Regions from separate parts of the Noviherbaspirillum album genome, predicted to be linked through region 1. Evidence: predicted binding sites of a transcription regulator. Region 1 holds the regulator's gene; the other holds the start of a gene.

Region 1 (3,591 bases):
GTCGGCATCATCTGGCTCAAGCTGGCTGTCGTATACCTGATCATCGGCGTCGGCATGGGCATCATGATGGGCGCCAGCCGCGACTTCACGATGCGGCCCGTCCATGCGCACGTCAACCTGCTCGGCTGGGCGACCATGGCCCTGGCCGGGCTGATCTACAGCGTGTTCCCGGCCGCAGGCCAGAGCAAGCTGGCGCGACTGCATTTCTGGCTCGCCAATCTCTCGCTGCCTGTCATGGCGGTTGCCCTAGGCATGGTCGTCACCGGGACGGCGGCCCTGGTGCCGGTGCTGGCCGCATCGGAGATCGTGGCTGCGCTCGGCATCCTGGTTTTCGCAGCGAACCTTTTCCTCAATCTGAAGGCTCGCTGATCAGCTGACACGCCTGGCGTTCGGCATTGGCTACTCTTCGCGGAAAGTCATGCGCGCACATGACTGCCAATGGCCTGCAACCAAGACCCGAAAAACGGCCTGTAACGACAGGCCGGCGAGCGGGCCTACGAAACCATGTTGTAAAGGAAATTGCCCGCCGAGAACAGCTCGTTGGCGGGAATACCTGAAAAATTGCCCTGTTTGAATAGTTTGGAAAAGGCGCTGAACGCCTCGTCCTCCATTCCCATGCCGTTTTTCAGAATATTAAGAAGCGCATCCGTCTTACCCTGTCCCAAGTCCTTCATCAGGTCTTTGAAACCATTGACCAAACCCTTATCCCCGTTTTTCCCGGTGAGGTTGTCCTTGTTGTGATCTTTCTTGAAGAAGTTGGCCGTAAGGTCCGCAATTTCTCCGCCATTCTTTTTCACGAAGGCGCTTGCCTGTGGAGCGGCGGCCAATCCCGCGCGTGTAATCCCTGCGAGTCCGAGCACTGGTAAAGCCATTTCTTTTCTCCTTGATTAATTCGGATTGATCAACGTCTGCTGCTAATAGGTGTTATGCCGAACCACCTTGTCAGTTCGGTTCATCCAGGATTTGGAACCCGATCCGGAGCCAGCATCCCGTCTGCGAATAACAAGGTGTTCATGCGCGCCACACTAGTAAGTGTTTTGCCGATCGTTCCAGTTCGGATTTATTTTACGGAGCAGCGAAAGAAGCATCCGGGCTCGCACAGATCATTCCCGCAACCGGGAATACATGAGGAGTTGGCCAGGCGACTGCCGGAAGCGCCAAGGATAGGCAAACGCCGGCAAACGCTGGCAAACCCTCCTGCGGCGCGAGGAATGCTTTAATATTTTTCAGTTGACGCGAGCGTTGGCACACCCCTTGCTACATGACTGCAAAACCGACCGGCAGCCGCGATGAAAATCCGATGCCGCTGCCAGACTCCAAGGAAACGCCGTCATGACACAAGCACAAGCCCTCGTCCGCCAGCCCGCCACATCCCGTTCGCGTGAAATCAGCGCACGCTGCTCCGCTTGCAGCATGCATCAGATCTGCCTGCCGATGGGCCTCGAGGAAAAGGATATGGACCGTCTCGACCAGATCATAGGCCGCCGCCGCAAGATCGCCCGTGACAGCCACCTGTACCGCGTCGGCGATCCGTTCACCAATCTGTATGCGATCCGTCTCGGTCACTTCAAGACGCACCAGGTCAACCCAAGCGGCGACCAGCAGGTGACCGGCTTCCAGATGGCTGGCGAACTGCTCGGCATGGATGCGATCAGCACGGAACGTCATCACTGCGACGCGATCGCGCTGGAAGACAGCGAGGTTTGCGAAATCCCGTTTTCGCGGCTGGAAGGCCTGTTCGGGGAAATGCCGCAGCTGCTGCACCACTTCCACCGGATGATGAGCCAGGAAATCACGCGCGAGCAAAGTGTCATGCTCCTGCTTGGCAACATGCGCGCCGAACAGCGCTTCGCCGCTTTCCTGACCAACCTGTCGTCTCGCTATTCGATCCGGGGCTACTCCTCGACCAGCTTCCAGCTGCGCATGACGCGTGAGGAAATTGGCAACTACCTGGGGCTGACGATTGAAAGCATCAGCCGCCTGCTCTCGAAATTCAAGAAGCGCGGCTGGATCAAGGTCAGCAACCGCGACCTCGAATTGCTCGAACCGGTAACGCTCAAGGCGGTCGCCGCAGGCACCCAGACCTGCGCCTGAAACGCGCCGCCGGCTCCTTCCGGACGGTTACAGCGGAACGCGCCGCCCTTTATCGTCGGGCACGTTGAGCAGATAGCAAGTCAGCATGCTTGCCAGGCTGCAGAATCCCCAGAAACAGAAGAATCCCAGGCTGTAGACGCCGAGCGGATTCAATTCGACATGCGCGCCGCCGATCGCGATGTCGCGGGGGTCGAATAGTGAAAAGAAAAAACCTTCGGCCACAATAGCGACCAGAAACGACGGCCACAGGACTGCCATGATCAGTCTTGCCATTGTCACCTCCTCATCTTGCCTGTCCATGAACGACGGACAGGCATTGTTTTCCATTAAAGCGGATTCGCTCTGGCAGCCTTGCGTGATACGTGAATTCCCGAATACGGGAATTCACGTGAAAACCGCTCGCAAAATCGGGAATGGCCCCATGCCTGCCTTCCAGCACTCCTTGCCCCTCCCGGCACCGCCAGCTATGCCAGCTATGCGAGGTGGCGCCAGATTTCGCCCCGCTACTTCCGAATGATCAATCCGTCCGGTCGGCGCTCAGCTCGACCGAGCGCTGCACCGGCCAGTCCCAGACGTCGTGCAGTCGCCAGTTGCGGCCCGCACCTTCCATCGATACCTGCCAGCGTGCGCGGTCAAGCATCGGCAGCGCAACGGCGAAGCTGCCTTCCGCATCCGGCTGCACCTGCAGCACAACGTCTTTCTGGGGCTGGGTCGAATGCACCAGCTTGATGGTCAGCGAGCTTCCGACGGGCTGGCCGAGGCTGCGCACGTTTCCGAGCAGCCGGCCCGAGGAAGCGTCATAGCGGATCGAGGCCCGCAGCTTCATGCTGGCGGCGACCCGGTCCCGGCTCAAGTCCTGGTTGATGGCCTTGCCTTGCTTGTAATAGTCGTCCACCACCAGCGCATCCTGCCGGGTGAATGCAATCCAGGTGGTATGGATGCCGGCGATCACCACGATGATCGGGCCGAGCATCAGCAGCCACGGCCAGCGATGGGCGTACCAAGGTGCCGAGGACACCTTGGATGCGGCGCGGCGAGAATTTGTCGATTGCATGATGCACTCCTTCATTGATTCGTTGATTGCGTTGGCCGGTTCGTATTTAACGGGGCACGATGAAAACCGCTTGTTCCTCGACCCGCAGCCGTTCATCGTCTTCCGCCTTCAGTTCGAACCAGATCTTGTTCGATCCCTTTTCACCCTTGCCGTGGGCGATGCGCACCCGGACCGGCACGGCGCGGGAAGCGGTAGGCTCGAGCAAGACTTCGTCTTCCGTCGCCAGCGCGATGCTGTCGATGCCCTTGACCGAAATCCGGTAACGGTGCGGCCGTTCGTCGGTATTCATGATCTGCAGGCGGTAGACGTTTTCGATCATGCCGTCCTCCACTTCGCGGCCCATCGAGCCGCGGTCGCGAATCACGTCCAGCTTGACCAGGTCGCGCCCGATCAGCGATGCGAACGACATCCCGACGATCAGCATCAGGATCGCACTGTAGATC
Region 2 (3,591 bases), on a different contig from region 1:
TATTTGCTGCAGCCTTCCATGATCGACACGAAGGCGGTCGCCCCCTCGACCTTCGCCGGCGGCAGGTGGTCGAATTTCTCGATCTCGGGGAAGCTGATGTCGACCTGCGAGCGGCCGCTGCTGCGGCGCTGATTGATCAGGTCCGGCAGGCGGTGCAGGGTCTGCGGGCCGAACACCACGTCGACATAGGGCGCGCGCTTGACGATTGCCTCGCCTTCCTGGGAAGCGACGCAGCCGCCGACCCCGATCACCAGGTCGGGCTTGGTCTTTTTCAGTTCGCGCAGGCGGCCAAGATCCGAGAACACCTTTTCCTGCGCCTTCTCGCGTACCGAGCAGGTGTTGAGCAGGATGACATCGGCGTCTTCCGGCGTGTCGGTCTTGACGAGGCCGTCGGCGGCATTGAGCACGTCTGCCATCTTGTCCGAGTCGTACTCGTTCATCTGGCAGCCGAAGGTCTTGATGAATACTTTTTTCGGCATGACTTAAGGGGCCTTGCTGTTCGTTTGCGTTTGCGTTTGCGTTTGTTTCGTAATGGGCTCGCTGGCTTCGTCCGCGGTCAGGATCCAGACGCGGTCGATATGGCCGTTGGCGTCCTCGGTGTAATTGACCGCCAGGCCGCTTCCCCGCAGCGATGCCGGCATCTGCAGCAGGTTGTCTTCATTCCAGATGCGGGCGCCGGGCGAAAGCTGGCGCAGCCTGCCCCCGATCACGATATCCGGGAAGGAAGCCGGCGTCATCTTCCCGCGCTTTGCCTGCGCGGGGAACGGCCGCTCGAAGGCATGCGCAGCCGGGAGCATGGCGATGGAAAGCAGCAAAAGGAGAAGGGGGCGAAGCCACATCTCGAACCCCGTTTCGTCAAAAACGTGTGCGGAAGACACGGAAGAAAGGAAATAGCCCTGGCTTGCATCGCCGCCGGAGCGGAATTCGGCCAGCAATGCCGCAGTGATGCGGTGGCGCGATGGTTGCCGTGAAGAGGCTCAGACAAGCGTGCGAATTATACCACCGGGCGAAACCGCCTCCGCTGCAGGCGCCCAGACCTGGTACCCGAAACGCGACATACCAATCCTCAAAAAGTTTCATTAAAGTCAATTAAGTTATTGACAATTGTCAATTCGACCATCATCATTCGTCCCGTTAAGTTGCATTTGTAGCAATTTGTTACTTTTGACGAAAGATCTGGTGAAGATATCCACGAGCTTGATGATGGTCTGCCTTACCGGCTGGATAACGGCGTTCCCGGTGTTCGCCGCCCCCGCTTCATCGTCGATGGACGGCGAGCGCAGGCTGTCGGAAAGCTACGGCGGCATCGTCGTCAATCAGACCGTCACCGTCGCCGGCCAGGAATTCTTTCAGTACTTCGTTGCGCATTGGCGCGAACGCGCGTTGAGCGAGCGCTTTGCCATTGCCGTGATCGAACGTCCCTCGGCGCGCTGGGGCGGGCAGATCTGGGTGGAATTTGCGCAGCGCCGGGTGTTTCAGGCGCCGCTGTCGACGGCCCGGGCCGGGCTTCGGAACCTGAGCGAGCAGGCGGTCGAGCTGGTGTACCAGACGGTCATCGATACCGAGGCCGAACGCCTGCTGTTTCGGGATGCCGACCTTGGCGCCGACGAGTTTTGATGAACATGGGATGAACGCAATGAGAGTCAGGGTCAGATCAAGGCAGGCTTTTTCCGCGGCGCTGCTGCAGGGAGTGCTGGGTGCGGCGGGTATATGGTGCGCGGCCGCTGCGTGCCAGGCAACCGAACTTGTCTACACGCCTGTGAATCCCTCTTTTGGCGGCAGCGCATTGAACGGCTCGGTGCTGCTCAATGCCGCGCAGGCCCAGAACAGGACCACCGATCCCGATGCGCCCAAAGCGAGCACCGGCAGCACCCAGACCTCGCTGCAGCAATTCAACGACATCCTCGAGCGCTCGGTCCTCAGCCGCCTCGCCTCGGCCGCAACCTCCGGCATCATGGGTTCGAATGGCCAGCTGGTGCCCGGCACGGTCAGCACCGGCAATTTCTCCATCCAGATTTCCGACCTTGGCGGCGGCCTCCTGCAGGTGACCACCACCGACAAGGTGACCGGCGCCAGCACGTCTTTCCAAGTGGGCCAGCCATGAGATTTCCCTGTATTTCCCGCGGGCTTGCGTTTCGCCCTTTCCTTGCGGTTTTGTCGCTTCTGGCATTGGGCGGATGTGCGAGCACCCAGCTGCCGGCGGATGTTGCCGCCAACGCCAGGCTGACGCCGGCCACCGGCGCCACGCGCGACCTGCTGCGCCTGCCCGAACCGAGGGGCAAGGTGGTGACCGCAGTGTATGGTTTCCGCGACCAGACTGGCCAGTACAAGCCGGCGCCTGACAGTTCCTTCTCGACCGCCGTGACCCAGGGCGCGGCGACCATGCTGGTCAAGGCATTGAAGGATTCCGGATGGTTCACGCCGGTCGAGCGCGAAAACCTGCAGAATCTGCTGACCGAGCGCAAGATCGTGCGCGCGCTGGAGACGCCCCAGGACAAGGGCAACCAGCCGATCAGCCTGCCGGCGCTGGTGCCGGCCACCGTCATCATCGAAGGCGGCATCGTCGCTTATGAAACCAATGTCCGCACCGGCGGCGCCGGCGCCCGCTATCTCGGCATCGGGGCCAAGACCCAATACCGGGTCGACCAGGTGACCATCAGCCTGCGCAGCGTCGATATCCGCAGCGGCCAGATACTCAACAGCGTTTCCACCACCAAGACCATCTATTCCTACGAACTGTCGACCGGCGTATTCCGCTTCGTCAACTTCAAGGAACTGCTGGAACTCGAGGGCGGCTACACCCGCAACGAACCTTCGCAGCTCTGCGTCAGGGAAGCCATCGAGGCCGCGGTGGTCCACCTCATCGTGCAAGGCTTGCAGGACAAGATCTGGGCGCTCAAGCGCGAAACCGACTGGCAATCCCCGGTGCTGCGCACCTATCTCCAGGAGAGCGCCAGTTACCTCGACAGCCAGGAAGCCAAGGCGCCGCTCCATGAGGAGGCGCCTGCTCATGGAGCGGCGTACTGAGGCGGCCTGCCGTTTTCTCCCTATTCAAGAAAGGTCACGCCATCGTGAAATTACTGTTGAACGCCGCCGTACGTCGCCGTGCGGCCGGGTTGCTGCTGCCTGTCGCTTTCACCTGCTGGGCCATGGCGGCGGCCACGGCTGCCGACATGTCCGCCAAGTCGGATCTCGGGCCCGCTGACGCCGGCCTTGGAGGCCATCAGGGGCATCACGCCCGGGTAACGCAGAACGGCGAATTCAATGAAGCCTTCCTGCGCCAGCAGGGCAACCGGCACACCGGCGAGATCAGCCAGTCCGGTCAAGGCAACGGCATCGAGGTTAGCCAGCAGGGCAGGGACAACCGCATCGCATCCCGCCAGGCCGGCGATGGAAACGGCATCGCAGTGACGCAGGCCGGCCGCAACAACCTTGTCACCGTGACCCAGGCCGGCAACGGCAACACCGCCGTCGTCGGACAGGCCGGCAATTCCAACGTGGTGAACATCCAGCAGAACCCGCTGAGCCCGCATCTGATGGTCCAGCAACACGGCAATGGCCTCGCTGCAAAGGTGATCCAGTACTAGGGGC

Evidence for each region. The regulator FNR, encoded in region 1, switches genes on or off when oxygen is low (the NO sensors DNR and NnrR bind a similar motif). The targets are predictions, from matches to a motif close to TTGATNNNNATCAA.
Region 2: the regulator FNR is predicted to act here: its motif matches at 1,098-1,111, upstream of RY831_RS13630 (CsgE family curli-type amyloid fiber assembly protein).

What each region holds. Positions count from the first base shown of each region.
Region 1 covers NZ_JAWIIV010000006.1:81,466-85,056, forward strand. The annotation lists gene RY831_RS09305 (hypothetical protein) at 1-369, shown strand, start outside; gene RY831_RS09310 (hypothetical protein) at 495-872, opposite strand; gene fnr (fumarate/nitrate reduction transcriptional regulator Fnr) at 1,333-2,094, shown strand; gene RY831_RS09320 (hypothetical protein) at 2,122-2,367, opposite strand; gene RY831_RS09325 (FixH family protein) at 2,612-3,148, opposite strand; gene ccoG (cytochrome c oxidase accessory protein CcoG) at 3,195-3,591, opposite strand, start outside.
Region 2 covers NZ_JAWIIV010000010.1:59,805-63,395, reverse strand. The annotation lists gene miaB (tRNA (N6-isopentenyl adenosine(37)-C2)-methylthiotransferase MiaB) at 1-479, opposite strand, end outside; gene RY831_RS13635 (hypothetical protein) at 483-839, opposite strand; gene RY831_RS13630 (CsgE family curli-type amyloid fiber assembly protein) at 1,180-1,617, shown strand; gene RY831_RS13625 (curli assembly protein CsgF) at 1,628-2,104, shown strand; gene RY831_RS13620 (CsgG/HfaB family protein) at 2,101-3,027, shown strand; gene RY831_RS13615 (hypothetical protein) at 3,072-3,587, shown strand.